Regions from separate parts of the Bradyrhizobium sp. AUGA SZCCT0222 genome, predicted to be linked through region 1. Evidence: predicted binding sites of a transcription regulator. Region 1 holds the regulator's gene; each other region holds the start of a gene.

Region 1 (8,003 bases):
GCGCCACAAGGTGGCTGCGCTTGTAAGGATAGCAGCGGACCTGCGAACAGTCCCGGCAGCGCATGTATCGTTCCAGTTCATGGATTGGCGTCACTTTCGGTCGGCGCACGGTGTCAGCGCCACCGTCTGATGCGTGTTGCAGCCGAGGCACTTCACTTCAAGATAGAGGTAGCCGGCGTTGAGGGCGTCGCCAAGCGCCGGAGAGGGCTGGGCAGGTCCCCGGAAGCCGAGCATGCGCTTGTTCCAGGCCTCGCAGGCCAAGCGATCGGCGGTCTTGCGCGCCCGCACCGCATCCTCGGCGGCAGCCTTGACCGACGACCCGTAAATGGTTTCACGTGACTTGGTGCCCATGATCCATTGAAGCGCGGCGGTGCCCGTAAGGGAAGCCGCTACAGATTGCGGATCGGCGACGGAGTCGACGCAAGAATTGCCAACGGCGTGGGGCCAAGAGCGACAGCGTGGTCCGGCTCTTGAGGCCAACGGCATATTAACCGGAACGGTTGTAGACTCGCTTCGATTGCGCTAACGCAATCTCCACGGGACCCGCCCATTCCAGAAGAGTGTGTGATGAGAGACCTCGACGTGCGAACGGCCCTTCGCCGCGAACTCTATGAACAGCACTTCGGCGACGATCGCACGCTGATTGTGGAGGAAATGGGTATTTGGTCGGGCTCGGTTCGGGTCGATATCGCGGTGGTGAACGGCGAACTTCACGGGTTCGAAATCAAAAGCGCGCGTGACACGCTGGCACGACTGCCCGGTCAGGAACGACTCTATAGCCAAGTGTTCGACCGTGTCACGCTTGTCGTGGCTGAAAACCATGCGGAAAAGGCGAAGCAAATGATTCCGCCATGGTGGGGGACGATCTGCGCGTCAGCAACCGAGCATTCGACTGTCAGCTTGGTGCCAGACCGAATTGGAACGGTAAATCCTCAACCGGACTCTTTGCAAACTGTTCGGCTGCTGTGGCGCGAAGAACTGCTGGATATATTAGGCCGTTATGGAATGCTAAAGGGCCATCGGAGTGCGCCTGCAGAACGACTTTGTCGAAGGGTAGTCGACGGTTTGCCCGAGAATATTTTGCGGTTGGAAGTTCGAGAAACGTTAAAACGTCGGCTTGCTTGGTCAAGGAAGAGTATTGGCAATAAATGTGAAGTGCCGATTGGCGTTGATTTCGACCCATTGAGCGCGTCCCCCGGCACTCCCGGTGGTAGTAGCAATAGAAGTAATCCGTTGATCAGCCCAGCAGATCGGTAGTCCACCAAAGTCGGGACGAGCTCTCAGGGTTTGTGCATGTGCTCGATATTGGTGGCCCATCGGCACTCCGGTTGCGCCGGTCGTGCGTCTGCCCTTTATCATGACCCAGTTGTTGGCGATGGTATATCGCACGCTGACGGTTGCAGCGGCCATGGCGATGCCCGGCGGTTCGGTTAGGTCCCGGTGCGAGATTCCGAAGTCAGCAAAATCGACAGGCTTCGCGGGAGGCTGAACAATATTCGACCACATCAACCAATCGATCCGTGGAACAACGGTCGTTCCAAGTGCGAGTTGACCGAAATCCTTCGGTGCTGACGAGCTTCCCAGAGTAACCGACCGCCACTGAGAGCCAGGAAGGTTCGTCTGGAGAATGTGGCTTACGTATCCAGCGAAAGAAACCGGCTCATACTCTGAGATGTGTCCGCCATCAATAAGCAGGTCTATCTGGTTCTGAGGGACGTTCATCTGCTGGGCAAAGCCGGAAGCCGATGGCAGGTTTCCCGGAGTGCATTTGAGCATGAGCCCTGGACCAAATCGATTCAGATGTGCAAACGAAGCGAGATTATACGGGTGCGCTGCACCAATTTCGATAACTGGCAAGACGGGTATACCGCTCGCGCCAAGCGCCAAAAACGTGTTGTCGAAATCCGTGGAGGTTCCCGAGCCGTTGAAGTTGAACGAGCCGTCCAAAAAGCAAGTTCGACCTGACCAAGCGGCTGCCATGCGGGCTGCAAAGGTTGCCGGGGGTGTCTCAGCAACATGAAACACTGGAGCGATCCGATTCTTTTCGCCCGGCGCTAGATTTAGCAATGCCGTCGCCTCACCAGCCTTGGTCTTCAACATGGGACGATAAGTGAAAGGCATGGGGATATCCGAATCAGGACAGTAGGTTGAAAATCAAACCTCGTTCAACCCCGAGTGCTTGGCAATCCCATGCCGGACCTTTCCACCTCCGGAATCTTTGCAAAATTTCGCCCCGGATGATGCCCGGGGGCTTCTTCGTGCGTCAAATCGTCCGGTGGCAACGGTCAGTAAGTGCCAGTGGCGATTAAAGTAGTCGCCGTTTTCCCCAGCTAACTATCTGCATCTACATAGTATGTACCAGCAGTCCCGAGCTCTTTCGGCTAGCGGCCGTGAGTGCGATTCCCCGCGACGATAGCCTACTTACCCGGCGCTGACTTTTGCAAATAGCGGTGTTTGTTCTCAAGAGAGCAATCTCGATTTAGTTGAGCAAATTGAGGCATTTGTGGAATTTTCATTTCGTCGCTTGACTATTTGCGATCAAGAAATGGTCGGCGGTGGCGGCACTCGCCGCGTCGGCGTTTTATCTGTTGCTCTCCGGCGCTGAAGTCGCGACCCAGCGTTCGTTCTTCATGACGGCCGTGGTGCTGATCGCGGTCATGGTCGACCGCCGCGCCATCACGTTTCGAACGCTCGCGGTCGCGGCCCTCATTGTCTTGACCATCGCACCGGAGGCGCTGGTGCATCCGAGCTTCCAGATGTCGTTTGCGGCGACCCTCGGACTGGTGGCGCTGGTGCAACTCGGCATGCCGCGCCTGTTCGCGCAGCCGGATCATTCCGCGACCGCGCAGGTGGCGCTGTGGGGCGGCCGCGAGATCACGATGCTGCTCCTGGCCTCATTGGTGGCGGGCCTGGCCACCACGCCTTACGCGGCGTTTCATTTCCACCGGGTGACGCCCTATGGCGTGCTCGCCAATCTCGCGGCGATGCCGGTGGTCTCGGCGCTGGTGATGCCGGCGGGCCTGCTCGGCCTGGTTGCGATGCCCTTTGGTTTTGACGGCGTGTTCTGGGCCATCATGGGCGTCGGCATCGACTGGATGATCGTTGTCACGCAATGGGTCGCGGCCTTGCCGGGCGCGGTTGGTCGTGTGCCGGCGTTCGGCATCGGCCCGCTGATTGCGGCCAGCCTTGGCATCATCCTGCTCGGCCTGTTGCGGACGCCGCTGCGCTATACCGGCGCGGCCGTGGTGCTGGTGGCGGCGGTGTGGGCGGCGAGGGTGCCGCAGCCGGACATCCTGATCTCCGCCGACGGGCGCAATGTCGGTGTCCGCGGCCAGGACGGCAAACTGCATTTGATGCGCGCGGCCAAGGGCGCCGCGAGGGATGGCTTCCTCGTCAAGGAATGGCTGGCGGCGGATGCCGACGCCCGAAAGCCTGCCGATGCCTCGCTCACCGAGGGCGTCTCATGCGACGAGAGCGGCTGCGTGATGCAAGGCGCCGGTGGCGGGTTCGTGGCATTGGCGCTGCGGCCGGAAGCGCTGGCGGATGATTGTGAGCGCGCGGCGCTGGTGGTGACAGCAAGGCAGGCGCCTGCGGCGTGCGGCGCCTCGGTGATCTCTGCGGAGCGTCTGCGGCGGCAGGGCGCCATGGTGCTGCGGCGAAGCGGCAGCGGATTTACCATCGATGCCGTCAAGCTCCGGGGCGTCGATCGTCCATGGTCGCCAGCGATCGCGGGCGAGTGGGACGCGGAGACAACCATCCTCGCGCCGCGCCGTACGGCGCCGCGTGCGGTCGATGCGACCCCGTCGGAAGCGGATCTCCAGGCCGAGGAATAAGGATTCACGTTCCCCGGCGGGGCGCGACCGGCGGCGCGGAATTCAACCGGTGGAAAGCGGTGTCGCCGTGTCCGCCTTCGTTGTTGTGCGCTCGGGAATCGGATGCACCACCGGCAATTGCAGCACGGTGACGCGCTGACCCTCGCAAAGCTGCGTCACCAGCACATGGCTGCCGTCGGGAAATTCGATCGCGTCGTGGTGACGTTCCTTGATATGCGGATCGATGGTGTTGAACTTGCCGACGCGAAAACCGATCGTCCGCGTCCAGATCCAGCGATTGTCGTATTTGACGTCTTGCGCGAAGGCCAGTTCGGTCCCGGGCAGCATGCAGACCGCGACTGCGGGGTCGCGTTCGCTGGCAAAGCCGCGGGTCGAGGTGCCGCGGAAGGTGGTCGATATCAATGTCTCGCCGGCCTCAGCAGGACGCGTTGCCATCGCGTGCAAACTATAGTCACACATCGGATCGCTCCCTCGTAAGAGATAGAGACCCGTGCCTCCCTCGAGGCGCTGGCCTCTATCAGAGTGGACTTGAGCAAAGTCTATTCCTGTTCTGGGCAATAGTGCGACGGAAAGGCCGGCGTGCCCGATCACAAACGCGCTACGGCGGCTGCGGATCTTCGGGCATCGGCGGCAGCGGCAGTTCGAAGGCGCCGAGATGGAATTGCTCCCTTCCGTCGTCGGCAATCCCGGGCAGCGCGACCAGCGTGAACGCAGCCTCCGGATATTGCTGCCAGATCGCGAGATCTTCCGCCGTCACCATCAGCCAGCCGAACCGGAGCATGTAGCGGCCCGGCTCGGTCACGAGTCCCGCCCTCTGCCAGGTGATCTTGGTGATCATATTGCTGACCACGTCTCGTCCCCCCGGTTTTTGCGTCTTCGCGTTGAAAACGCGTCAAACCAACCATCCTCGCCCGCACAGCTTTTGCCGCATTCTGGGCAATTGTGCGACGCGTGGCCCCACCGTTCTCCGTCATGACGGCCACAGCCGTCAGAAGGATGCCCGGCACTCGGCCGGGCATGACGACTTCGGATAAGGAATGACGCTACTGACGCCCGCGAAAGCGGGCCGCCCTCAGTACTTGCGGTACAGCCCGATCAGCTTGCCCTGAATCCGGACCCGGTTCGGCGGCAGGATGCGGACTTCATAGGAGGTGTTGGCGGGCTCCAGGGCGATCGAGGCGCCGCGGCGGCGGAAGCGTTTCAGGGTGGCTTCCTCCTCGTCGATCAGCGCCACCACGATATCGCCGGTGTCGGCGGTCTCGTTGCGCTGGATCAGCGCCATGTCGCCGTCGAGAATGCCGGCGTCCACCATGGAATCGCCGCGGACTTCGAGCGCGTAATGTTCGCCGGAGCCGAGCATGTCAGGCGGTACGCTGATGGTGTGGCTGCGGGTCTGCAGCGCCTCGATCGGGGTGCCGGCGGCGATCCGGCCCATTACGGGAACGGCGACCGGACGGTTGCCATCGTCCTCGGCGGGCGCGCTGGCGGCGCGGACCTTGCCGAGCGTGCCTTCGATGACGCTGGGAGTGAAGCCGCGGCGGCCGTTGCCGTTACCGGCGCCCGCAAGCTCGGGCAGCTTGATGACTTCGATGGCGCGGGCACGGTTGGGCAGGCGGCGGATGAAGCCGCGCTCTTCCAGGGCGGTGATGAGGCGGTGGATACCGGACTTGGAGCGGAGGTCGAGCGCATCCTTCATTTCGTCGAAGGAGGGCGGCACGCCGGCTTCCTTGAGCCGTTCGTTGATGAAACGCAGAAGTTCATACTGTTTGCGCGTAAGCATCTCGAGCAATCCCCCGGTTGGCGCGTCGTAATTCGTGGTCGTTCAGTTTCGCGGTACTTCAGTTTCGCGGTTCTCAGTTGCGAGTGCGGTCTCAAATTCGGAAGTCCAAAACTCCCATTTGTAGACACCAGCTCTCGAAACAAATCATGAACGGACACTATATGTTCGATACATGTTCCGCAACCACTTAATTTCAGGTGAACGCGCGCCGACTTCGCCCGAACAGGCCGTCGCAATGCGTCATTCCGGCAGGCGCAGGAACTCGCATGGCGTGCCTTTCGGCAGCGCCGGCGCAAACGGCGGACGTATCAAAAGCGCCCGTGCCGCAGCGAGATTTCCAAGCAGCGACGAGTCCTGGTGGCTCACCGGCACCGCGATCAACGCACCGTCTTCGCGCCGTTCGAGCCGTGCGCGCAAATAGTCTTCGCGCTGGTCGTTGGCGGGAAGATCGCGGCCGAGCAGGGCGGTCTCACGCACGTGATGGATGGTTTTTCGGCCCGACAGCGCGCGAATCAGCGGCACCAGAAACAGGAAGCCGCAGACATAGGACGAGACCGGATTGCCGGGCAGGCCGATCACCCGCATCGCGCCGAGGCGGCCGTGCATCATCGGCTTGCCCGGCCGCATCGCGATGCGCCAGAACGCCATGGCGACGCCCTCGGCCTCCAGCGAGCGCTTGACGAGGTCGTGGTCGCCGACCGAGGCGCCGCCCATCGTGATCAGGATGTCGGCGCCCGACGCGCGGGCGCGGCGGATGCCCTCGGTGGTCGCCTCGAGCGTGTCGGCGGCGATGCCGAAATCGATGGTTTCGGCGCCCTCGGCCCGCGCCAGCGCGCGCAGCGCGTAGCCGTTGGAGTAGACGATCTGGCCCGGGCCCGGGGTCGAGCCCGGCATCACCAGCTCGTCGCCGGTGGCGAGCACCGCCACCTTGGGGCGGCTGATCACGGCGAGTTCCGGATAGTTCATGCCGGCGGCGAGCGACAGATCGCGGTCGGTGAGGCGGCTTCCCCTGGAGAGCAGCACATCGCCCTCGCGAAAATCGGCGCCGGCGGCGCGGATATGCCGTCCCGGTTTGGCGGTTTCCGTGATCGTGATGTGGTCGCCGCCGGCGGCCGTGTCTTCCTGGATGATGACGGCGTCGGCGCCATCAGGGATCACCCCGCCGGTGAAAATCCTGACCGCTTCGCCCGGGCCCACCTTGCGTTCGAACGGGCGGCCCGCCGCGACTTCGCCGATCACCTTCAGCCGCGCGGAGAGGTCGGCGGCATCGGCCGATCGCACCGCATAGCCGTCCATCGCCGACATCGCCTGCGGCGGCTGGGTGCGCTTTGCCGCAAGGTCGCGCGCGAGCACCCGATGCCAGGCGGTGTCGAGTGCGGCCATTTCTTCCGCCAAGGGATCGGCGCCCGCAAGGATCGCGGCCAGCGCATCAACGACCGGCATCAGGGCCACGGCAACACCCTCTCAAATTCCCAGCGCGGCGAGCGCCTTTGCGACGTCATCCGGCCCTGTCACATGTACCGCGGCCAGGCCGCGCGCCCGCGCGCCGTCGATGTTCGCGGCGGAATCGTCGAAGAACACGATGCGGGAGGCGGGAACACCGATCGCCATGACGACGTGATCATAGGCCGCCGCATCGGGCTTTCGAAGCCCGATCGTCGATGACAGGTAGATTTCACGGAAATGGCCGAGCACGCCGGCATAGGCCTGGCTGAAATGCACGACATGCGCGTTATTGGTGTTGGAGAAGGCATAAAGCGGCAGGCGTTGTCCGGCGCGCGCCAGCGATGCGGCGATGTCGGGCATTTCGCCGGCGAAGATCGCGTTCCAGCCTTCCAGGAACTGGGCGTCCGATATCCCGATGCCGAGTGAGCCACGCAGGCCTGCGAAGAATTCGGCGTCGCTGATCTCGCCCCGCTCGTGGCGATGCCAGGCGTCATTGGGCAAGAACCGCTCGACCAGCTGTGCGGGCTCGCAGCCGGCATGGCCGGCCCAATTGGCCACCACCTTGCCGAAGTCGATATCGAGTACGACGCGTCCAAGATCGAACAGGAGCGCGTCGGCGGAGTTGGGGAGAAGCGGGGCGTTCATGCCAGACGTTTACAAAACTGGACCGCTCTGGGCAACGACTGGCTGCAACCAGCAAAATGCGTGTTTTCGCGAGCAACTTCCGCCCAATCCAGCACTTAGGCTGGCGCGGGAGCTGTGCTAAGCGTTTGGCCGGAAAGTCCGGGGAGTGATCGCATGAAAATGATTGGTATCGTGGCTGTGATGGTCTTGCTGGCCGGGCCGGCGTTGGCACAGCAGGCACCCGTTCAACAATACGGGGAGCCGGACAAGGAAAAGTCGCCGTCGGAGATCGCGGCGGCGAAGGAGGCCGAGCGGGCCTA
Region 2 (8,003 bases), on a different contig from region 1:
GACAGGCATTGATCGATTCCATGCGATCGGATCGACGCACCAAATCGCTGGTAATGTTTCGACAGATCGCTTTAGCGGCGAATAGTTCAATGCAAAATGCGCGGCAACAAATAGATTTTCGCTCCAGTCCAACAGACGGGTTGGAAATCCAAAATGCTGCATGGCGAACAGATGTTCCCAGTCGTTCTGCGGGTAGCCCGCAGGCCAATAGGCGACGCTTCGCTGTCTAAACCGAGTCAGGAGTCGGCGTTCGCGTTCGAACACATCGTCGACGGCTTTTCCGTCCCTCATGAGTTTCGGGATGAGACCATACCCCTGATCTGGAAGTCCTCGATACCAAAGGAACGAGTCCTGGGGCACATCCTTTGATATTTGGAGGACTGACGATAGCAATCCAGTCAGTCCTTCAACTTCTTGTTCGATTATCGGCACATATCCCCCAAAAAGCCCAATCAAGTAACTCGACTACACCGAGATTATCTAGACGGATGGCTGGACTGTTATCACTTCCAGAGGTTGCACGCCACAGAGCCCTCACTCCGCCGCCTCACTCGCTCCCGTACTCTTCCTCGGCTTCCCCGCCGCCCGTTTCAGCACCGGCTCCAGGAATTTGCCGGTGTAGCTCCTTGGCGCCTTGACGATGTCCTCGGGTGGGCCCCAGGCGACGATTTCGCCGCCGCCGTCGCCGCCTTCGGGGCCGAGGTCGATGACCCAGTCGGCGGTCTTGATGACTTCGAGGTTGTGCTCGATGACGACCACCGTGTTGCCCTGCGAGACCAGCTCGTGCAGCACTTCCAGCAGTTTGGCGACGTCGTGGAAATGCAGCCCGGTGGTGGGTTCGTCCAGGATGTAGAGCGTGCGGCCGGTGGCGCGCTTTGACAGTTCTTTTGCCAGCTTGACGCGCTGGGCTTCGCCGCCGGAGAGCGTCGTGGCCTGCTGGCCGACATGGATGTAGTCGAGGCCGACGCGGTGCAGCGTCTTGAAAGTCTCGCGGACGCGGGGGACGGCCTTGAAGAACTCGGCGGCTTCCTCGACCGTCATGTCGAGCACGTCGGCGATGCTCTTGCCCTTGAACAGGACTTCCAGCGTCTCGCGGTTGTAGCGCTTGCCCTTGCAGGCGTCGCAGGTGACGTAGACGTCGGGCAGGAAGTGCATCTCGATCTTAATGACGCCGTCGCCCTGGCAGGCCTCGCAGCGGCCGCCCTTGACGTTGAAGGAGAAGCGCCCGGGCTCGTAGCCGCGCGCCTTGGCTTCGGGCAGGCCGGCGAACCATTCGCGGATCGGCGTGAAGGCGCCGGTATAGGTCGCGGGGTTCGATCGCGGGGTGCGGCCGATCGGCGACTGGTCGATGTCGATGATCTTGTCGATATGCTCCAGCCCCTCGATGCGGTCGTGGGGCGCGGCGCCTTCGCTGGCGTTGTTGAGTTTTCGGGCGATCGCCTTGTAGAGCGTGTCGATCAGCAGCGTCGACTTGCCGCCGCCGGAGACGCCGGTCACGCAGGTGAACAGGCCCAGCGGAATTTCCGCCGAGACGTTTTTCAGATTGTTGCCGCGGGCGTTGATCACCTTGATGGTGCGGCGATGGTTCGGCGGCTTGCGCTCGGGGATCGCCACCGACAATTCGCCGGTGAGATACTTGCCGGTCAGCGACTTCGGATTGGCCATGACCTCGGCGGGCGTGCCTTGCGCGACGATGTGGCCGCCATGCATGCCGGCGCCGGGGCCGATGTCGAGCACGAAATCGGCGAGCCGAATGGCGTCCTCGTCATGCTCGACCACGATCACGGTATTGCCGAGGTCGCGCAGCCGCTTCAGCGTCTCCAATAGCCGCGCATTGTCGCGCTGGTGCAGGCCGATTGACGGCTCGTCCAATACATAGAGCACGCCTGTCAGCCCCGAGCCGATCTGGGAGGCGAGGCGGATGCGCTGGCTTTCGCCGCCGCTCAGCGTGCCGGAGGAGCGCGACAGCGTCAGATAATTGAGGCCGACGTCGAGCAGGAAGGACAGCCGCTCGCGGATCTCCTTCAGCACGCGGATGGCGATCTCGTTCTGCTGGGTGTTGAGCGCCTTGGGCACGCTTTCGAACCATTCACCGGCGCGGCGCACCGAGAGTTCGCTGATCTCGCCGATATGCTTGCCGCCGATCTTGACGCACAGCGCCTCCGGCTTCAGCCGGTAGCCGTGGCAGCCCTCGCAGGGAATGTCCGAAAAATACTTGGCCAGCTCCTCGCGCGCCCATTCGCTTTCGGTCTCGCGAAAACGGCGATTGAGGTTGGTGATGACGCCCTCGAACGGCTTCTTGGTGTCGTAGGAGCGTACCCCATCCTCATAGGAGAACTTGATCTCGTCGTCGCCGGAGCCGTGCAGGATCGCGGCCTGGGTTTTCTTCGGCAGGTCCTTCCATTTGGTGTCGAGCGTGAACTTGTAGAACTTGCCGAGCGCGGTCAGCGTCTGGATGTAGTAGGGCGAGGACGATTTGGACCAGGGCGCGATCGCGCCCTTGCGCAAGGTCAGCTCCTTGTCGGGGATGACGAGGTCCTCGTCGATATGCTGCTCGACGCCGAGGCCGCCGCAGGCCGGGCAGGCGCCGTAGGGGTTGTTGAAGGAGAACAGCCGGGGCTCGATCTCGGGAATGGTGAAGCCGGATACCGGGCAGGCGAATTTTTCGGAGAACAGGATCCGCTCCGGGCCGCTCTTGTCGTGGATCTTTGCGGTCTTCTTGTCGGACTTCTTTTCGGACTTCTTTTCGTCGTCGGTGCTGCCCGCGGGCGCGTCGGCGTATTCGATCACCGCGAGGCCTTCGGCGAGCTTCAGCGCGGTCTCAAAGCTTTCGGCTAGACGCTGGCCGATATCGGGGCGTACCACGATGCGATCGACGACGACGTCGATGTCGTGCGGGAATTTCTTGTCGAGCGTGGGCGCCTCGGCGAGCTCATAGAAGCTGCCGTCGATCTTGACGCGCTGAAAACCCTTCTTGAGGTATTCGGCGAGCTCCTTCTTGTATTCGCCCTTGCGGCCGCGCGCGACCGGCGCCAGCAGATAGAGCCGCGTGCCTTCCGGCAGATCAAGCACACGGTCGACCATCTGCGACACCAGCTGGCTCTCGATCGGCAGGCCCGTCGCGGGCGAGTAGGGCACGCCGACGCGTGCCCATAAGAGGCGCATGTAGTCGTAGATCTCGGTGACGGTGCCGACGGTCGAGCGCGGGTTTTTCGACGTCGTCTTCTGCTCGATCGATATCGCCGGCGACAGGCCGTCGATCTGGTCCACATCCGGCTTCTGCATCATCTCGAGGAACTGGCGCGCATAGGCCGAGAGCGACTCGACGTAGCGGCGCTGGCCCTCGGCATAGATGGTGTCGAAGGCGAGCGAGGATTTACCTGAGCCGGATAGGCCGGTGAACACCGCGAGCTTGTCGCGGGGAATCTCGACGTCGATGTTCTTCAGATTGTGCTCGCGCGCGCCGCGGATCGTTATCGCGCGCGTTCCCGAGCCGGCGTTGGTTTGGCGCTTCGCCCTCAGCACTTCATCCATATCGGCATTTCCAGGCGCGTGGAGGCGCGCCACGTTGGGCGCGCATGGCCAGGGAAGACCTAAGCCGGGCGCCGATGGCAGAAAGCTGGAACGTAGGAAGAACGGGCCGGGATTTCCAGTGCTCGCAGCGAGCCATCAACGGTTTGTTTTGCAATGAGTTGCCATGGGATCGCAATGGCAGCAGATGGCAGCGGAACCGCAGAGCACATAAAACAAAAAGGCCGGCGCGAGGCCGGCCTTTTCATCAAATCGTTTGGTGCAGCGAAGCTCAGTACTTCGCGATGACCGGGCCGCCCCAGCGATAGTTGACGCGGACGGTCACGAGATCGACGTCCTGACGGATGCGTTCGCTGAAGGTGCCGCCAGCCACATTCGTGAAGGTGCTGGTTCGGTTCCCCATGAACAGATGATCGTATTCGACGGCGGCCGACCAGTTCGGGGCGAAGCCGTATTCGAGGCCGGCACCGACCACACCACCCCAGCGATTGTCATCGTTAGACGAGGCGATCAGCGCGTTGCCGACAGTGGCATTGATGCGATAGCGATCGGCGGTCACAGCTGCACCGCCCTTGACGTAAAACAGAACGTTGTTGGCGGCGTAACCGACCTGACCGGTGAGCAGGCCGAACGCGTCGACCTTCGAGCGAATGGTCGTTCCCGCGCCAAAGCCCACGGGTCCAAGGCTCACGCTGCTGCCGCTGAAGTCGGCCCAGTTGCCCTGTCCTTCAACGCCGAACACCCAGGTGCCGGCCTGCCAGCGATAGCCGATCTGGCCACCGGCAGTGCCGCCGCTTGCATCGTGGCAACCTTCGCTGGCAACGAACACGCCAGCGCCGTTCAAGGCATCCCAGCACTTGCGGCTCGTACCCCAACCACCGTTGGCACCGACGTAGAAGCCGCTCCAGTCGTAGATGGCCGCGATCATCGGGGGCGCCTTGGTGTAGGGACGCGCAGCGAGATCAGCAGCCGCGGCGGGAGCCGCGAAGGCAACGAGAGCAACCGTACCCAGCAAAAACTTCTTCATTTCAAATAGTCCCCAGTCCTTTGTCCGCTTCCCGTTGATCCCGAAGCGTTTTCGTCCAAGACGCGAGCGCCGCGCCGCTGGATAAATCCATACGCCGATTCAACCGGAAATGCCGTCTCCGAAATGCAACACTCGCGGGTGAAGTGCGGGCTCTTCAAGGTAATGATTTGTTTAGAATATCCGCCGCGCAGCTCCGGGTGGGGCACGGACCAAATACCGAAATACCGGCCGGATGTGGATGACCTGAGGTTGCGTAGAACAAAACTGGAACAATGCCGCGGGCAATGCTATATGTGGATAACCGCTGCTTTGCCGAGGGATCGCTAAGTCGGGGCGGCCATCGGGCGTATAGGGTCGTCTCAAATGTCCCTGACAGGATGAGGCGGCCAATCCGGCGGCCCGTGCCGGCCGATTGCAGCGGTCGGGCAGCAGTTTTTTGGTACCGATTTTGAGTGGAGAGCGACGATGGCGGGAAGCGTGAACAAGGTGATCCTGGTCGGAAACCTCGGCAAGGATCCGGAAATCCGGCGGACACAGGACGGGCGGCCGATCGCCAATCTGAGCATCGCGACCTCGGAAACCTGGCGCGACAAGGGTACCGGTGAGCGCAAGGAAAAGACCGAGTGGCACCGCGTCGTGATCTTCAATGAAGGGCTCTGCAAGGTCGCCGAGCAGTACCTGAAGAAGGGCGCCAAGGTTTACATCGAGGGCGCGCTGCAGACCCGCAAATGGACCGACCAGAGCGGGGTCGAGAAATACTCGACCGAAGTGGTGCTGCAGGGCTTCAATTCGACCCTGACCATGCTCGACGGCCGGTCCGGCGGCGGGGGCGGCAGTTTTGGCTCCGACGATTCCAGCGGCGATTTTGGCGGCGGCCAGGCCACTTCCGCGCCGCGCCGCGCGGTAGCCGCCGGCGCCGGCCGCAACAACGACATGGACGACGATATCCCGTTCTGATCGGGGTCTGTCCGACCAACCGGGCTAGCGTGCTGCCATAAAATCGGCGGCTCGGGCAAGCTCGGTTGGCTCGTGTGTATTCTTACAAATCTGATCCAACGGGTTGATTCCATGGGCATGCGCTTGTGCGACGCAACATTTTGACTCGCGTCTATGTAAATGATATTTACATTAGGAGATCGATTTAGCGTTTTCGCCGCGCGTGATGCCGTCGAACCGGCGGCAGCCGGATGGAACCTTGGGGAGCGTCCGTCATGAGCTTCGCGCCGCTGCTGGATGCCGCCCCCGCGATCCCGCTTCATGCCTTTGCGGCGATGGCGGCCTTTGCGCTTGGCGTGGTGCAGTTCGCGGCCCCGAAGGGAACGCTGCCGCACCGGACGCTTGGCTGGATCTGGGTTGGCCTGATGGCCGTGGTCGCGATCTCCTCGTTCTGGATCCACGAGATCAGGCTGCTGGGTCCCTGGAGCCCGATCCATCTGCTGTCGATCTTCACGCCGATCATGCTGGTGCTCGGCGTGTGGTACGCGCGCCGGCACAAGGTCCGCGGCCACAAGATCACGATGATCTCGATCTTTGCCGGCGCGCTGGTTGTTGCGGGGCTGTTCACCTTCGTTCCCGGGCGGATTATGCACGCGGTGGTTTTCGGCCAATAGGCGACGCTGAGAACACCGGTTTTGACGAGTTGGATTTGGCCGCGGAGACGGCCGTATCGGGGGCCCGGAAATGGCTGGCGCGATGACTTGCCGGAAGGGCGCCGCGGGTCCTGTAAGTCCATGAAAAAACGAAGGGAAAAACAGCTGGCCGGGAGCGCCTTGGGGTGGTTAAAAGCACCCCGATACGCTATATGATTCCCAGCCTAGAACTGACCGGATTCCCCCTTTGTCTGATAACGATGAGAACAAGCCCGGCGAGCCGCCGGCGCCTTCCGATATTCGTCCCGTTTCCATTCTGGACGAGATGAAGCGCTCCTATCTGGATTACGCCATGAGCGTGATCGTGGCGCGTGCGCTGCCGGATGCCCGCGACGGCCTGAAGCCGGTGCATCGCCGCATTCTGTACTCGATGTACGAACAGGGGCACACGCCGGACAAGAAATACGTCAAATCCGCGCGCGTCGTCGGTGACGTGATCGGTAAATATCATCCGCACGGCGACCAGTCGATTTACGACGCGATGGTCCGGATGGCGCAGGAATTCTCCATGCGCGTGCCGCTGATCGACGGGCAGGGGAACTTCGGCTCCGTCGACGGCGATCCCCCGGCAGCCTACCGGTATACCGAAGCGCGCCTGACGAAATCGGCGCTCGCCGTGCTCGGCGATATCGACAAGGACACCGTCGATTTCCAGGCCAATTACGACAATTCGGAGAGAGAGCCGTCGGTTCTGCCGGCCAAGTTCCCGAACCTCCTGGTCAACGGTGCCGGCGGCATCGCCGTCGGCATGGCGACCAACATCCCCCCGCACAATCTCGGCGAAGTCATCGACGCCTGCACGGCGCTGATCGACAACCCCGCGCTCGGGATCGACGACCTCATCAACATCGTACCCGGCCCCGATTTTCCGACCGGCGGCATCATCCTCGGCCGCCAGGGTATCCGTTCGGCCTATCACCTCGGCCGCGGCTCGATCGTGATGCGCGGCAAGGTCGCGATCGACACCATCCGCAAGGACCGCGAAGCGATCATCATCACCGAAATTCCCTACCAGGTGAACAAGGCCACCATGGTGGAGCGCATCGCCGAACTGGTGCGCGAGAAGAAGATCGAGGGCGTCTCGGACCTGCGCGATGAATCGTCCCGCGAGGGCCTGCGCGTTGTCGTCGAACTGAAACGCGAAGCGGTGCCGGATGTCGTTCTGAACCAGCTCTATCGTTTCACGCCGCTGCAATCGAATTTCCCGGCCAACATGCTGGCGCTGGATTCCGGCCGCCCGCTGACCATGAACCTGAAGGACCTGCTGACGCTGTTCATCGCGTTCCGCGAGCAGGTCATCACGCGCCGGACCAAGTTCCTGCTCAACAAGGCCCGCGACCGCGCCCACATCCTGGTCGGTCTCGCCATTGCCGTCGCCAATATCGATGAGATCATTCGCGTGATCCGCGCCTCGCCGGATCCCACCACCGCCCGCGACAGCCTGATGGCGCGGGACTGGCCGGCGCGGGATGTCGAGGCGATGATCACGCTGATCGACGATCCCCGGCACCGGATGACCGCCGAAGGTACCGCGCGGCTGTCGTTCGAGCAGGCCAAAGCCATTCTCGACCTCCGCCTGCAGCGTCTGACTGCGCTGGGCCGCGAGGAGATTTCCGAGGAGCTCGACAAGCTCGCGGTGGAGATCGCCGACTATCTCGAGATTCTGCGCTCGCGTGCGCGGGTGCAGGCCATCGTCAAGGCCGAGCTCGCCGAGGTGAAGGCCGATTTCGCCACCCCGCGCAAGACCGTCATCATGGAGCAGGAAGACGAGGTCGAGGACGAGGACCTGATCCAGC
Region 3 (8,003 bases), on a different contig from region 1:
CCTATCGTGTGCTGGCGCGTAAATACCGCCCCTCCAGTTTCGACGATTTGATCGGCCAGGAGGCCATGGTCCGAACCGTTTCGAATGCGTTCGAAACGGGGCGAATCCCGCAGGCCTGGATTCTGACCGGCGTGCGCGGGGTCGGCAAAACCACCACGGCGCGGATTCTCGCCCGCGCGCTCAATTACGAAATGGCTGACGGCTCGGCGAAGGGGCCTGCGATCCAGATGCCTGTTCTCGGCGTGCATTGCCAGGCGATCATGGAAAGCCGGCACATGGACGTGCTGGAAATGGACGCCGCGTCCCATACCGGCGTCGACGATGTCCGCCAGATCAATGACAGCGTGCGCTATGCACCGGCCTCTGCGCGCTACAAGGTCTACATCATCGACGAAGTCCACATGCTGTCGACCGCGGCCTTCAACGCGTTCCTGAAAACGCTGGAGGAGCCGCCGGAGCACGCCAAATTCGTGTTCGCGACCACCGAAATCCGCAAAGTGCCGGTCACGGTGCTGTCGCGCTGCCAGCGTTTTGACCTCCGCCGCGTCGAGGCCGACGTGCTGATGGGGCATCTGTCAAACATCGCCGCGAAAGAAGGCGTCGAGGTCGAGCCCGAGGCGCTCGGCATCATCGCGCGCGCCGCCGAAGGCTCGGTTCGCGATTCGCTGTCGCTGTTCGACCAGGCGATCGCGCATGCGGCCGGCACCGTGCGCGCCGATGCTGTGCGGCAGATGCTTGGGCTCGCGGACCGCACGCGCGTGATCGATTTGTTTGAATCGCTGGCGCGCGGCGACATCGCCAGCGCCTTCAAGGAGTTCCGCGAGCAGTACGACGTCGGCGCCGATCCCGTGGTGGTGCTGTCCGATCTCGCCGAATTCGTCAATTTCGTCACCCGCGTGAAGGTCGTGCCGGCCACCGCCGACAACGTCGCCTATGGCGAGACCGAACGCGTGCGTGCCCGCGATTTTGCGACAAAATTGTCGATGCGGGTGCTGTCGCGGATGTGGCAGATGCTGCTCAAAGGCATCACCGAGGTGCAGACCGCGACGCGGCCGGCCGCGGCCGCTGAAATGGTGCTGGTGCGCATTGCCTATGTCGCCGACATGCCGACGCCGGACGAAGCGATCAGGATGCTTGAACAAAATGGCGGCGGCTCGCCGGTCGTTTCGGCAAGTGCTGCGCCCTCGCGCGCGGCGCCGGCGTCCACCGTGTCCGCCATGTCGTCAGCGCCGATGCGCGCGCCCACGGCGCAACGGTCCGGCGCTGAAGCGTCCGCGCGCCCGCAAATGGCGGCGCCCGCGCCGGAGTCGCAGTCCGCGCCCGCTTTGCGAATCACCAGCTTTGCGCAGCTCGTCGCGCTGGCCGGCGAGAAACGCGATCTGCTGATCAAGGCGGCACTTGAGGCCGACATGCGGCTCGTGCGCCTGGAGGATGGGCGGCTTGAAGTCGCGCTCGAGCGCCACGCGGCGCGGGCGCTGGTCAGTGATCTCTCCCGCAAGCTGGAACAATGGACCGGCCGGCGCTGGACCGTGATCGTCTCCAACGAGACCGGCCAGCCGACGGTTCGTTCGCAGAACGAGCACGCGAAGAACGAACATGCGCGGGCCGCGGAAGCCGATCCGCGCGTGCAGGAAGTGCTGGCGCGGTTCCCGGGCGCCAAGGTCGTCGAGGTGCGCAAGCTTGCCGCCGAACTGCCGGAAACCGACGCGATCGCCGAAGACCCGGCCGAGCGTTCGGACAGCGACGACGATTGATCGATATCTTGAGAAGACGCACCCCAGGAAAACTGCGAGGAAAACCCAATGGCTGATTTTCTCGGCATGATGAAGCAGGCGGCGCAGCTGCAATCGAAGATGCAGGCGATGCAGGAAGAACTCGGCAATGTCGAAGTCGAAGGCATTTCCGGCGGCGGCATGGTCGCCGTGCGCATGACCGCGAAGATGGAAGTGAAGGGTGTCAAGATCGATCCGTCGCTGATGAAGGCGGAAGACCGCGAGATCCTCGAAGACCTGCTGGTGACCGCGCATAACGACGCCCGGCGCAAGGCAGAAACCGCGATGCAGGAAAAGATGCAGGCGCTGACCGGCGGGCTCGGCCTGCCACCAGGGCTTGGTCTTACCTGAAGTCTTGGTCTTACCTGAAGTCTTGGTCTTACCTGAAGTCTTGGTCTTACCTGAAGTACTTGGTCGTATCTGAAATGCCTGGTCTCATCTGAAATGGCTACCGCGGTTGCCGGCCCCGAAATCGAACGTCTGATCCAGCTGTTGGCGCGGCTGCCGGGGCTTGGGCCGCGTTCGGCGCGGCGCGCGGCGCTGCATCTGATCAAGAAGCGCGAAGCGCTGATGACGCCGCTCGCCGGCGCGCTGCAGGTGGCGATCGAGAAGATCCAGGTCTGCAAGACCTGCGGCAATATCGATACGCAAAATCCCTGCACTGTCTGTACCGATCCGCGGCGCGATCCCACCACCATCGTCGTGGTCGCCGACGTCTCGGATTTGTGGGCGCTGGAGCGCGCCAATGCGACCAACGGCCGCTATCACGTGCTGGGCGCCACGCTGTCGCCGCTCGACGGCGTCGGCCCGCAGGATCTCACCATCGACGCGCTGGTGGCGCGCGCACATGATTCGCAAGTCGGCGAGATCATCCTGGCGCTGAATGCAACGGTTGATGGCCAGACCACGGCGCATTACATCACCGATCTGTTGCAGGAAGCCAACGTCAAGGTGACACGGCTGGCCCATGGCGTTCCAGTCGGCGGCGAGCTTGATTATCTCGATGAAGGTACGCTATCCGCAGCGATGCGACAGCGAACTCTGTTCTGATTCTCTTTATCATGGAACTATCGGAAATGACGAAACGACGATTCGCCACACGCTCGGCTGTTGTGTTGGTAATGGTCACGGCGTTTGCGGCGCCTGCTGCTTCCGCGCAGGCGGCTCAGCAGGAGGAACCTGCACCGGCCAAGGCAGGCAAGTTGATCAATGTTGGAGACGTCCTCTCGGGCGAGCTCAACGCCATGAAGACGCGCGGCGGCAAGCGTGGCGCGAAGGTCGCGACCTACCAGATTACGTCCGAGCCGCGTCGCCTGCCGCCACCGAGTGGCCTGTGCAACCTCGAGACCGGGCCGGAGACTTTCCAACTCGTCATCACCAGCGACGCGCAGGCCGCGCAGTTGAAGGGCAAGGTCGGAAAGGAAATTTCGGTGAAGGTCGATGAAGTCGCCTGTGCCGAGGCCGCCGGACAAATGAGCGAAGCCGTGATCACCAAGTGGAGCGTCGTGACGAAGAATTAGAGGTGCTGCAAATCGTAGGATGGGTGGAGCGAAGCGATACCCATCGACGCTGTTTGTGATGGGTATCGCTTCGCTCCACCCATCCTACGCATCAAACCTTCACCGGCCCCAGTTCGTCGAAATGCCCGCGTCGCTGCAGCCACACCAGCAGGATCAGGCTCGGCACCGCGACCAGTACGGAGACCACGAAAAACAGCGGCCAGCCCGTCGCCGCGGCCACATAGCCCGAGCCAGAAGACAGGTAGATGCGGCCGACTGACGCCAGCGCGGTGAGCAGCGCGTATTGCGTGGCGGTGTGCAGCGGGTTTTTGCACAGCGCAGAGAGATAGGCGACGAAGATCACCGTGCCGATCGCGCCGGTAAACGCTTCCACCGAGACGGCGACGGTCAGCGCCCATTGCTGCGGCCCGACCAGCGCCAGCCAGGTGAAGGTGAGGTTGGACACCGCCTGCAGCAGGCCGCCGATCCACAGGCAGGTCACCAGCGAGGTGCCGCGCGCGAGGAAGCCGCCGGCGAAACCGCCGATCAGGGTCGCGGCCAGGCCGACGCCCTTGACGATGATGGCGTAGTCGTTGCGCGTAAAGCCGATGTCGATGATGAACGGAACCGTCATCGCGCCGGCGAAGGCGTCGGTGAACTTGAACAGCATCACGAACACCAGCACGACGATGGCATAGCGCTGGGTCAGGAACTCGCTGAAAGCGCCCATCGCGGCCTCGGCGATGCGGCTGACCGAAGGCTTTCCGCCTGCTGCGGCGTCAGCAATGCGGGACTGCTCCGGCTCCCGCGCGCACAGCACCGTGACGATGCCGATCAGCACCAGCGCCGCCATTGCCGCGAAACTCGCCATCCAGGCATCGAGCCGGGTCAGCCCGGCATACTCGAAGCCGGTGACGAGAAACAGCGCACCGGCCGTGGACGCCACCATGCCGACGCGATAGGCCGCCACATAGGACGCCATACCGGCGGCCTGTTCGTTCTCCGCAAGGCTTTCGACCCTGAAAGCATCGACCACGATGTCCTGCGTTGCCGACGTCGTTGCGACCAGCAGGGCGCCGAGCGCCACGAAGAACGGCGAGCGCGCGGGATCGGTCAGCGCCAGTCCGAGGATCGCCGCCATCAGCAGCAATTGGGTGAAGACCAGCCAGCCGCGCCGCCGCCCGAGCCAGCGCGTTAGCAGCGGAATGTTAAGGCCATCCACCAGCGGCGCCCACAGGAACTTGAGCGTGTAGGGCGTGCCGACCAGGGTGAACAGCCCGATGGTGCCGAGGCTGACACCGTTCTCGCTGACCCAAACCAATAGCGTCGATCCCGACAGCGCCAGCGGCAGCCCGGACGAGAAGCCGAGCATCATCACGATCAGCACGCGCGGTTGCAGATAGACGGCAAACGCTTCGCGCCAGGTCGGCGCAGACGAGGGTGCTGCCGATGTTGAGGGGGCTTCAGGAATGGTCATGGAGGGTTGTTAGCAGATTCGGCTCTTCCCCTCTCCTCTTGTGGGAGAGGGTGGATCGAATGAGCGCAGCTCATTCGAGACGGGTGAGGGGTCTCTATCCGCGGAGACAGACCCCTCATCCGCCTTCCCTTCGGGAAGGCACCTTCTCCCACAAGGGGAGAAGGGAAGATACTACTCCCCCGCCTGCAGCTTGCGTTGCAGGGGAAACAGCTCCGGCGCGGCTGGCTTGACGATGCGCGGGGCTTCGGGCGGGGCCTCGGTCTTGCTGAAATCCAGCTCCTCGATCCGTCCGGCGCGCTTTTCGATCTTGTCGGCGGAAATCAGGATCTGGCGGACGTCCTCGTTCACATCGCCAAAATGCTTCTGCAACTTCACGACGCGGTCGCGCAGCCGGTTGAGATCGTCGCCGAGATTGAGAACTTCCGTGCGGATCTGGTCGGCGGCGTCGCGCATCCGCGCGTCTTTCAGGATCTGCTGCATCACCTGGATCGCCAGCATCAAGAGCGACGGGGACACCAGAACCACGCGGGCGCGGTAGGCCTTCTGGATCACGTCGTCGAACCCGTCGTGAATTTCTGCGTAGACCGATTCCGACGGCACGAACATCAGCGCGGTGTCCTGGGTCTCGCCTGATATCAGATACTTCTCGGCGATATCGTTGACATGTTTCATCACGTCGGCGCGCAGCCGCTGGGTCGCGTATTTCTTTTCCTCGTCGGTGCGCGCGTCGTGCAGCGCGGTCATCGCTTCCAGCGGAAATTTCGCGTCGATGCAGAGCGGGCGCTGGTCGGGCAGGAACACCACGCAGTCCGGCCGCTTGCCGGTCGAGAGCGTGTACTGGAACTCGTAGGCGCCCTTCGGCATGCCGTCCTGGACGATCGCCTCCATCCGCGCCTGGCCGAACGCGCCGCGCGACTGCTTGTTGGCGAGTACGTCGCGCAGCGTGGTGACCTGCGAGGTCAGGTCGGTGAGATTTTTATGCGCATTGTCGATGATGCCGAGCCGCTCATGCAACGCGCGCAAACTGTCCATGGTGTTGCGCGTGGTCGCTTCCATCGACTGGCCGACCCGGTGGGTCACCGAATCCAGCCGCTCGTTGACCGCACGGGCCATCTCGGCCTGACGGCCGGCCAGGGCCTGTCCCATCGCATCGACCCGGCCGGTGGATTCGTTCTGCGCGCGCAGCACCTCGCTCAGCCGCTCTTCGAGCTCGTCGGCGCGGATTGCCTGCGCCATCGCGAGTTCCGCGCCGCGCCGGCCGGATCGGGCAATGACGATGGCAATGGTGAGCAGCAACACCAGCGCGAGCGTACCAAGGCCGAGTATCGCGTCGAAGGCGCGTATCGACAGGTCGCCGAAGACAAAAAGAATCTCGTTCATGGGCTGCTTGTAGCCGATTCGTTGGTTAGCGCGAACGAAGAGGGAACATTTATGGTGAATGACCCCTTAATTTTCGTGGTTAACGCGGCCTTAAAAATCATGGTTAAGGCCGCCTTAACCGGTTCCGCCGCGCATTGACCCCGGCAAACCAGCAGCTTAAATCGCCCCATCATGGCATTAAGAGAAATCATCATCCTGCCGGACAAACAGTTGCGGCTCGTCTCCAAACCCGTCGAGAAGGTGACGGCGGAGATCCGCAAGCTCGCCGACGACATGTTCGAGACCATGTACGACGCGCCCGGCATTGGCCTCGCCGCGATCCAGGTCGCCCAGCCGCTGCGGTTGATCACCATGGATCTGGCCAAGAAGACCGAGGACGGCGAGACCAAGCCGCAGCCGCGGGTCTTCATCAATCCGGAGATCATCTCCTCGTCCGAGGAACTGTCGGTGTATGAGGAAGGCTGCCTGTCGATCCCCGAATATTACGAGGCGGTGGAGCGGCCGGCGCAGGTGCGCGTGCGCTTCACCGATCTGGACGGCAAGGTGCACGAGGAAGACGCCGACGGCCTGTTCGCCACCTGCATCCAGCACGAAATCGATCACCTCAACGGCGTGCTGTTCGTGGACTATCTGTCCAAGCTGAAGCGCGACCGCGTGCTGAAGAAATTCACAAAAGCCGCGAAGAGGGCGGCGGAGTAGCTACAACTCTCTCTGCCGTCACCCTGAGGTGCGAGCTCTTGCGAGCCTCGAAGGGCGACGGCAGCCGCAGACGACATTCTTTCTTTCCTGCGCATCCTTCGAGGCTCGCAAGGGCTCGCACCTCAGGATGACGTTCGTTATCTAGATGCCAGACTAGGGAAGCGCTGCCGAGATGCCACTCCGCTTGATCTTCATGGGCACGCCCGATTTCGCGGTGCCGACGCTGCTGGAACTCGTGGCCCATGGCCATGAGATCGCGGCGGTCTATACCCGCGCGCCGAAGCCGGCCGGGCGCGGCATGAAGCTGCAGGTAACGCCGGTCGAGCAGGAAGCCCGGCAGCTCGGCATATCCGTGTTGACGCCGACCACATTGAAAACGCCGGACGCGCTCGAGACGTTTCGTGCGCACAACGCGGATGCCGCCGTTGTCGTCGCCTATGGCATGATCCTGCCGCAGGCGATCCTGGATGCGCCGCCGCTCGGCTGTTTCAACCTGCACGGCTCGCTGCTGCCGCGCTGGCGCGGCGCCGCCCCGATCAACCGCGCCATCATGGCAGGCGACGCGGAGACCGGCGTGATGGTGATGAAGATGGACGTCGGTCTCGATACCGGCGACGTCGCGATGGCCGAGCGCCTCCCCATTTCGGACACCATGACGGCTGCCGATCTGCATGACGCGCTGGCCCCATTGGGCGCTGATCTGATGGTGCGCGCGATGGGCGGGCTGGAACGCGGCGGCCTGCAATTGCGCAAGCAAAGCGAGCAGGGCGTTACCTACGCCGCCAAGATCGAGAAGGCCGAGGCGCGGATCGACTGGAGCCGGCCGGCGCGTGAGGTGCTGCGGCATATTCACGGGCTGTCGCCGTTTCCCGGCGCCTGGTGCGAGGCCGCACTCGACGGTGAAGCGGCGCGTATCAAGATCCTGCGCTGCGAGCCGGCGAAAGGCGCGGGGGCGCCGGGTGAGGTGCTCGACGAGCAGCTCACGATTGCCTGCGGCGACGGTGCGATCCGGATTCTGGAATTGCAGCGCGCCGGCAAGGCGCCGATGAAAGCTCCGGATTTTCTGCGCGGCACGCCGCTCAAGCCGCCGGCGCGGCTCGGCTGATGCCCCGCTACAAGCTCATCATCGAATATGACGGCACGCCGTTTTCGGGCTGGCAGATCCAGGACAACGCG
Region 4 (8,003 bases), on a different contig from region 1:
GCTGGTTGGTGCGCCGCTCAAAACTGTCGCCGAAGAAATGCGCGATCGTCCGCGCCGGCAGCGAGGTCGGCACTTCGGCGCCGCTGGTCCAGGGCAGGAACAGCGTGGCCGCGATGGCCACGAAAGCCGGGGCTGCGACTGCCGCGGCCCAGACCGTGCGGAGCAGCCGCTGGCGCCGCAGATACACGAGATCGCCGGTCGCCACGATCACGGCCAGCCCCGACATCAGCAAGGCAACGCCGGCGCCGCCGGTAACGCGCTCGAGATTGAACACGCCGGCAATCAGGCTGCCAAACAGCGCCGGGCCGATGGCGAACGTATAGACGAACTGGCGCGCCAGGGGATCGATCTGCGGCCGGTAGATGATCGGCGCTTCCTCGGCCTTGCGGACAAACGCGCCGGAGTTGAGGATCACCAGCAGCACGATGCCGGCCGTCGCCAGCGCCAGGCCGCCGAGCAGCCCGCCCCAGTGCATCGCCCTGCCCGAGAGATCATCGATACCCGGCAAGGGGGGCATCGCCAGCACGTCGGCGCGAACGACCCAGATCAGGTAGGGCAGCACCAGTACCACGATCACCAGCAGCGCATACAGCGGATCGAGCGACATCAAGGTGCGCCGCCCACGCGCGGTGGCGACGGCAAATCCGGCGATCAGCAGCAACAGCCCGAGCGCGGCCGACGTCGTCAGGAGCAACAGGCCCGCTTCGATCGACCAGGCGAACCAGGCGGTGCGCCGGTTCTGGCCGATCAATCGCCAGGAATGCAGCAGCAACAGCGCCCACAGCGGCCGCGCCAGCACCAGCGGGCCGAATTCGACGCCGGGCGAGCTGAAGGCCACCACCGTCATGCTCAAGAGCACCGCGAGCACCGCCTGCTGACCGCCGACGATGGCGCGCGCGAGCTGATAGAAGCCCCAGAAAGTGACGACCGCGCAGATCTGCGCGAGCAGATAGACCCCGAACACATGATTGCCGGCCGCGCGGAAGGCGATGTCGGCAAGCCAGAACGCCAGCGGCGGGCCGAAATAGGTTCCGACCTGATATTCCCTGCCGAATGCCAGAACCGTGGCGATATCGCCGGGTGGGCTGCGATAGAGCAGCATCGGCAGGATCAGCCACATTGCCGCCTGCAGCAGCACCACGAGCCAGACCACCAGCCGCGGCCGGGCGCGGATCAGTTCGACAACCAGGGAGGTGAAACGCATGAAACGTCCGAGATGCGGGCGCCGATCCCGAGAGCCGGCCCTGTCCGAGCACGTTTGATAGAGCCCACCAGCCGCCGAGGCAACCATCGCGTTTTCAAGCGAGGTGGATACCGGCTCGCGTCAAGAAAACGCGTCAAGGCAAAGGGCCTTAGGCGGTCGTCACAACCTCAGCGCTGATTTGCGTTTCGACCGTGAACAGATCGGGCTCAACGGTGCCGGGCTGATGTTTTTCGCGCGCGGCGATGACGGGCGCGAAGAAACGGCGGTGGTGGACGCTGGGACCTAACCGGTCGAGCGCCTCGCGATGTTCCGGCACGGCGTAGCCCTTGTGGGTCTCGAACCCGTAGCCTGGGCAATCCAGCGCCAGCGCACACATCAGGCGGTCGCGCGTCACCTTGGCGATGATCGAGGCGGCCGCGATCGACATCACGATGCCATCGCCGCCGATCACGGCGTCGCAGTCGCACGGCGCCTCGATCCGGTCGCGGCCGTCGACGAACACATGTTTGGGGATTTCCGGTAAGCCTCGCACGGCGCGCGTCAGCGCCCACAGCGAGGCGCGCAGGATATTGTCGCGATCTATACGCGCCGGCGAGGCGAACGCGACCGCGAACGACGAGGTCGCGCAAATCTCTTCGAACAGTTCCTCACGGCGCTCCGCCGTCAGCCGCTTCGAATCGTCGATGCCTTTGGGAATTCGTTTGGGATCAAGAATCACGGCGGCGGCCACCACCGGGCCGGCCAGGGGACCCCGCCCGGCCTCGTCGCAACCGGCGATCGGCCAGACGCCGCGCTTGATCAGCGCGCGCTCACGGCGAAAGCTCGGCGGTGCCACCGCGATCACGCCTTTCGGCAGTTTTGCCGATTTGGCGACCGGCCTGGCCGCTGGTTTCCTGGATGATTTTTCCCGAATCATGCCGGGATGGTGGGCAAGCACGCGCCAGCGCGCAACCGGGAACCGGGTGCAATTCCCGTTATTCAGTCACGACAGATCGGCACTGACCCTAATCCGCCAAATGAACCCGCCGGTCCTCGCCGACCGCGATGCCGGGGGCGACCACGACTTCCCAGGGATGATTATCGGGATCGGCGAAATATCCGGAGTAGCCGCCATAAGCCGTCTCATGCGCGGCCTTGAGCAGCGAGGCGCCCCTGGTGATCGCGAAATCCAGCACGGTGTCGACTTCCTCGCGTGAGGCGCAATTCCACGCCAGCGTCACGCCGCGGAAGGTCTTGGGCCGCGGATTGTCCGGCAGCGTCGCGTCCTGTGCCAGCTGATCCCACGGAAACAGCCCGATCACGGGGCCGCCGGTGTCGAAGAAGGCGACCGCCTCGCCGGTCGAGCGAATTCTTCGCGCAAAACCCAGCGCTTCATAAAAGGCGATGCTGGCGCGCATGTTGCTGACGCCGAGGGTGATGACGGTCAGTCGCGGGATGGGGGCTGTCATTTTCTTGCTCATGCTGCCTCCACATTCGTCATTGCCTGCGACAAACGCGGAGCGTTTGCGCAAGGAAGCAACGCGACGAAGCAATCCATTCTTTCTTTGCGGGGCGGCATGGATTGCTTCGCTACGCTCGCAATGACGGCAGAGAGAATCCCGTCGTATTCAAAACAAACTCAACTGCTGACCGTTTCGCTTCGGCTTGACGAAATGGTCGGTGGTCAGTTTCAGGCGCCGCTTGTTCAGTCCAAGCTTCTCGCAGGCGATTTCGAAGCGGCGTCCGATCATCCAGGCCATCGGCCCGGTTCCCTTCATCCGGGTTCCCCATTGCGAGTCGTAGTCGCGGCCCCCGCGCATGTCGCGGATCAAGGTGAAGACGTGGCGATAACGGTCGGGATAATTGGCCATCAGCCATTCGCGGAACAGATCACGCACTTCCAGCGGCAGCCTTAGCAGCACATAACTCGCCTCTTTCGCGCCGGCATGCGCCGCGGCATCGAGGATGCGCTCGATCTCGGAATCGTTCAGCGCGGGAATCACGGGCGCGACCATCACGGTTGCCGGAATGCCGGCCTCCGCCAGTTGCCGTATCGCCTCCAGCCGCTTCGGCGGCGTCGAGGCTCGCGGCTCCATGGTGCGCGCGAGTTTCGGGTCCAGCGTCGTCACGGACAGCGCGACCTTGACCAGATTGCGTTTTGCCATCCGCTGGAGGATGTCGATGTCGCGCGTCACCAGCGCCGATTTGGTGACGATGCCAACCGGATGGCCGGCACGTTCCAGCACTTCGAGAATGCCGCGCATGATCTTGTATTTGCGCTCAATGGGTTGATAGGGATCCGTATTGGTGCCGATCGCGATCATGCGCGGCTCGTAGCCCGATGCCGCCAGTTCCTTTTCCAGCAACTCCGGCGCATCGGGCTTGGCGAGCAGCTGGGTTTCAAAATCAAGTCCGGGCGACAGCCCGAGATAGGCGTGGGTCGGCCGCGCGAAGCAATAGACGCAGCCATGCTCGCAGCCGCGATAGGGGTTGATCGAGCGGTCGAAGCCGATATCGGGCGAGTCGTTGCGGGTGATGACCTTGCGCGAGGTGTCGAGCCCGACCGTGGTCTTGAACGGCGGCAGGTCTTCGAGGCTCTGCCAGCCATCGTCGAAGACGACGCGGGATTCGGCCTCGAAGCGGCCGCTGTCGTTGGACTGGGCGCCGCGGCCACGCCGCCGCTCGCGCTCGATCGCGACCGCTAGCTCAGGAAAAGGATTAGCACCCGCCGGTTCGGAGGGCGCCGTGACCGGCGGGTGCTTGAGGGCATGAGAGGATGCTCGGCTCATGCAGGGAACGTAACACGCACTGAGAACAAATCAAGAACATCATTTGAAAAATCCACAGCATGGCTGCCGCAAAAATCTGCACGGCAACGGATGTTTTGAATGTGACAAGGTGATAACAAGCGGCGTTTTTCACCGTTTGAGCCAACGAAGCCTCATGCTGAGCGTGATCATCCCGACCGAAGGCGTCGAACAGCCCGCCGTCGCTACCCTGGCGGCGCTGGTGCCGGGAGCCGCCGCCGGTTTGATCCGCGAAGTGGTGCTGGTGGACCGCACCGCGAACGGCGTGATCGAGCGCGTGGCCGACGTAGCGGGCTGCCGCTTCATGGCGTTTGAAGGCAGCCGTGCCGCGGCGCTCGCCGCCGGTGCCCGGCAAGCGCGCTCGCCCTGGCTGATGTTCCTGCATGCCGGCGCCGTGCTCGACTCGGGCTGGATCGAAGAGACCGCGCAATTCATCCAGGGCGTAGCGGCCAGCGGCCGGCCCCGCGCCGGGATCTTCCGCTATTCCCGCTCGCCTTATTCCGACGCCAGTTTCCGCGATGGCCTCAAATTCATCGCCCGCTTGGTTACGGGGCCCTCGGCGGAACAGGGTCTTCTCATTGCGCACGATCATTACGACCGGCTCGGCGGCTACCGGCCGGACGTCCGCCGTTCCGAAGCCCGGCTGCTGCGGCAGCTCGGCCGGCGCTCCCGCACCATGCTGCGCAGCCGGATCATGGTGGTAGCCTAGGCGCCTCCGCCAGCGCGTTCACGCTCGTCTTCGACACCGCGGGCTCAGACACAAAATCGCGAAAACAACCCCATGCAAAGTAGCACGGGCTCGGTTCGCATGTGAATATACTTGCCAAAGTCAAATAATTATATGACATTGGCAAATATTGAGGTGCGCCATGTCCCAGAATAATTCCGATGAAGCAGTCGCGGCGGTCCGCGCCTTCAACCGCTTCTACACCCGCAAGCTCGGCGTGCTCGACCAGCAACTCATGAAGAGCCCGTTCTCGCTCAGCGAGGCGCGGGTGCTGTACGAGCTCGCCTATCGCGAAGACCTCTCGGCCAAGGAGATCGGCGCCGAACTCGGGCTCGATGCCGGCTATCTCAGCCGGATCGTGCAAAACTTCGATGAGAATGGATTGCTCACCCGCAAGCCGCTGCCCGCGGACCGGCGCCAATTCCGGCTCGCCCTGACGCCCAAGGGACGCCAGACCTTCGGCAAACTCGAGCGCAGCATGCAGGACGACATCGGTGCGATGCTGGCCGCGTTGCCGCGCGGCGGCAGCGCGAGGCTCGTCGGCGCGATGGCCGAGATCGAGCGGCTGCTCGGCGTATCAGGCGCGGCGGCGGCGCCGGCGATCCTGCGCACCCACCGCCCCGGCGACATGGGCTGGGTGGTGCAGAGCCACGGCGCCTTCTACGCCAGCGAATATGGCTTTGACTCCTCGTTCGAAGCGCTGGTGGCGGAGATCGCGGCGAAATTCCTGACCTCGTTCGACGCCTCGCGCGAGCGCTGCTGGATTGCCGAACTTGATGGCGTCCAGGTCGGCTCGGTCTTTGTGGTCAAGCATAGCGACGATGTCGCCAAGCTGCGCCTGCTGCTGGTCGATCCGGCCGGACGCGGCCAGCGATTGGGCCAGCAGCTGGTCGCCGAATGCGTCGCCTTCGCGCGGGCGACCGGCTATCGCAGGATGACATTGTGGACCCAGAGCATCCTGGTCGCCGCCCGCAAGATCTATCAGGACGCCGGCTTTGTGCTGGTCGCGACCGAGCCGCATCGAAGTTTTGGTCAAAGCCTTGTTGGCGAGACCTGGGAACGCGAGCTGTGAAGCCGGGGCGTCGCGACACGCCGCGGCGCGTCACGCCGGACCTGCTCGATTTCTACATCAAGAGAGCGCATCAGCTGCGCGAAGACGCGTGGCGCGACATGTGGCGCGGATTGCGGGCTTTGCTGACCAAGGCGATCGGGCGGCGGTGACAGGGATTCGTCATTCCGGGGCGCGCGAAGCGCGAACCCGGAATCTCGAGATTCCGGGTTCGATGCTACGCATCGCCCCGGAATGACGGATAGAGAGGTTCAGACCGACGCGCCCTTGGCCTTTGGGCGGCGCAGATGTTCGTCGAGCCGCGGCATGATCTCGACGAAATTGCAGGGACGCGTGCGGTAATCGAGCTGGGCGGCGAGGATCCCGTCCCAGCCGTCGCGGCAGGCGCCGGGCGAGCCCGGCAGGCAGAAGATGAAGGTCGCGCCCGCGACCCCGGCGGTGGCGCGGCTCTGCACCGTCGAGGCGCCGATCTTGGCGTAGCTCAGCATGTGGAAGGCGGTGGAGAAACCGTCCATCCGCTTCTCGAACAGCGGCTCGACCGCCTCCGGCGTGACGTCGCGGCCGGTAAAACCGGTGCCGCCTGTCGTGATGATGGCATCGACACCAGGATCGGCGATCCATCTTCGGATGATGACGCGGATCGCATCGACGTCGTCGACGATGATTTCGCGCGCCGCGAGATGATGGCCGGCGGCGACCAGCCGCTCCGCCAGCGTCGCCCCCGACTTGTCATCGGCAAGCGCGCGCGTGTCCGAGATCGTCAGCACGGCAATGTTGAGCGGTACGAATTGTTTGGTTTCGTCGATGGAGTACATGATTTCTTCTTCTCGTCATGCCCGGCCTTGTGCCGGGCATCCACGTCTTAAAGTCTCTCAAAAAGCAAAGACGTGGATGGCCGGGCATAGCCGTCTGAAGGACGGCGTCGCTTCACTCGCCTATGCCCGGCCATGACGCCAATCCTTGTCGAGCTACCGCGTTCTACATCGCCCCCGCGGCAAACGTATTGCAGGACTGCACAGTGCCCTGCTTGTAGCCGGTCATGAACCATTGCTTGCGCTGTGCGGCGGAGCCGTGGGTGAATGAATCAGGCACCACCCTGCCCGTCGCCTTGCGCTGTAGCGTGTCATCGCCGATCGCGGTGGCCGTAGTCAGCGCGGCTTCGATATCGCCGGGTTCGACGAAGCCCGGACGTTTCTTTTCCTCGCGGTTGACCCAGACGCCGGACAGGCAATCCGCCTGCAACTCGACCTTGACCTGCAGCGCGTTGGCTTCCGCCTTGCTGCCGGCCTGCTCCTGCATCCGCTGCACGCGCGGCAGAATGCCGAGCAGGTTCTGGATGTGATGGCCGGCCTCATGCGCGATGATATAGGCGGTGGTGAATTTGCAGGAGCTGCCCGAACAGCCGCGAAACTTCGTCTCGACGTCGCGGAAGAACTGGGTGTCGAGGAAGATCTGCTTGTCCGGCGGGCAGTAGAACGGCCCCATCGCCGACTGCGCCATGCCGCAGCGCCCGCCATTGGTGGCGTTGCGGAACAGCACGATGCGCGGTCCCTTGTAGGTTTGCCCGCTGGCCTGGAAGATCTCGTTCCAGCGATCGTCGATCTCGCCGAGCACGCCGGCGATCATGCTGCCCATCTCGTCCTTGGGCGCGCCTGTGGTGGCCGGGCCCGACTTGCGCTCGGTCTGGTAGGTCGGCGCCTGTTGGCTGCCGCCGGTGAGAATTTCCGCGCCGCCGATCAGGATGCGCGGGTCGATGCCGAAGGCATAGCCGAGCAGGCCGAGCACGATGATGGTGCCGATGCCGAGCCCGCCACCGCCGCCCATCGGAATGCCGAAGCCGCCACCACCACCACCGCTGTCATCGCGACGGTCGTCGATAGAGTCGCTGCGGCGGAAGTCATCGTAACGCATGGCGCAAATTCCTCATCCCGGCGGATTGCCCTTGGATACCCAACGCGGCACAGACGTAAAATTTCCATTCCATTAATCAATAACCCGCCCGGCAATTATTGCCTAGCGCCGTTTCCATTCCGATTGAATCGGAACGGGCGCCAGATTCTTGATTTGACGCGTTTTCCTGACGCGAACCGGCATCCATCCCGCATCAAGTGCGGGACAGGCCTCGCTGCAAATCGCTTTAGTGCGCTTAAACGCTAATCAGCCCCGGCAAATCTGTCCGAGCAGCAATACTGATTAAGTCGATTTTTACTTTGCCCG

What was found. Region 1 encodes LexA, which represses DNA repair genes until DNA is damaged. Its sites were predicted from a motif close to TGTTCNNNNTGTGTTCNG; they were not measured.
Positions count from the first base shown of each region.
Region 2: uvrA (excinuclease ABC subunit UvrA) is a predicted target of LexA. The motif match lies at 3,621-3,638, and genes of this name have one in related genera.
Region 3: JQ629_RS01595 (DNA recombination protein RmuC) is a predicted target of LexA. The motif match lies at 6,159-6,176, and genes of this name have one in related genera.
Region 4: JQ629_RS08910 (PA0069 family radical SAM protein) is a predicted target of LexA. The motif match lies at 3,994-4,011, and genes of this name have one in related genera.

Region 1 is NZ_JAFCLX010000029.1:31,286-39,288, forward strand. Features, by position in the region: partial or broken gene JQ629_RS23575 (hypothetical protein) at 1-351, opposite strand, end outside; partial or broken gene JQ629_RS37950 (sce7726 family protein) at 568-1,059, shown strand; gene JQ629_RS23585 (beta family protein) at 1,126-2,121, opposite strand; partial or broken gene JQ629_RS23590 (ComEC/Rec2 family competence protein) at 2,532-3,833, shown strand; gene JQ629_RS23595 (hypothetical protein) at 3,876-4,292, opposite strand; gene JQ629_RS23600 (hypothetical protein) at 4,432-4,671, opposite strand; gene lexA (transcriptional repressor LexA) at 4,906-5,613, opposite strand; gene JQ629_RS23610 (molybdopterin molybdotransferase MoeA) at 5,854-7,065, opposite strand; gene JQ629_RS23615 (HAD-IA family hydrolase) at 7,078-7,704, opposite strand; gene JQ629_RS23620 (hypothetical protein) at 7,858-8,003, shown strand, end outside.
Region 2 is NZ_JAFCLX010000001.1:51,022-59,024, forward strand. Features, by position in the region: gene JQ629_RS00265 (FRG domain-containing protein) at 1-432, opposite strand, end outside; gene uvrA (excinuclease ABC subunit UvrA) at 535-3,534, opposite strand; gene JQ629_RS00275 (outer membrane protein) at 3,803-4,558, opposite strand; gene JQ629_RS00280 (single-stranded DNA-binding protein) at 5,024-5,515, shown strand; gene JQ629_RS00285 (DUF2306 domain-containing protein) at 5,770-6,168, shown strand; gene gyrA (DNA gyrase subunit A) at 6,395-8,003, shown strand, end outside.
Region 3 is NZ_JAFCLX010000002.1:28,485-36,487, forward strand. Features, by position in the region: gene JQ629_RS01570 (DNA polymerase III subunit gamma/tau) at 1-1,754, shown strand, start outside; gene JQ629_RS01575 (YbaB/EbfC family nucleoid-associated protein) at 1,803-2,123, shown strand; gene recR (recombination mediator RecR) at 2,217-2,822, shown strand; gene JQ629_RS01585 (hypothetical protein) at 2,849-3,292, shown strand; gene JQ629_RS01590 (AmpG family muropeptide MFS transporter) at 3,384-4,748, opposite strand; gene JQ629_RS01595 (DNA recombination protein RmuC) at 4,920-6,128, opposite strand; gene def (peptide deformylase) at 6,300-6,827, shown strand; gene fmt (methionyl-tRNA formyltransferase) at 7,000-7,932, shown strand; gene truA (tRNA pseudouridine(38-40) synthase TruA) at 7,932-8,003, shown strand, end outside.
Region 4 is NZ_JAFCLX010000007.1:200,070-208,072, reverse strand. Features, by position in the region: gene JQ629_RS08925 (glycosyltransferase family 39 protein) at 1-1,204, opposite strand, end outside; gene rnhB (ribonuclease HII) at 1,353-2,120, opposite strand; gene JQ629_RS08915 (VOC family protein) at 2,209-2,664, opposite strand; gene JQ629_RS08910 (PA0069 family radical SAM protein) at 2,812-3,972, opposite strand; gene JQ629_RS08905 (glycosyltransferase family protein) at 4,127-4,699, shown strand; gene JQ629_RS08900 (bifunctional helix-turn-helix transcriptional regulator/GNAT family N-acetyltransferase) at 4,860-5,789, shown strand; gene JQ629_RS08895 (RSP_7527 family protein) at 5,786-5,938, shown strand; gene moaB (molybdenum cofactor biosynthesis protein B) at 6,038-6,601, opposite strand; gene ypfJ (KPN_02809 family neutral zinc metallopeptidase) at 6,765-7,697, opposite strand.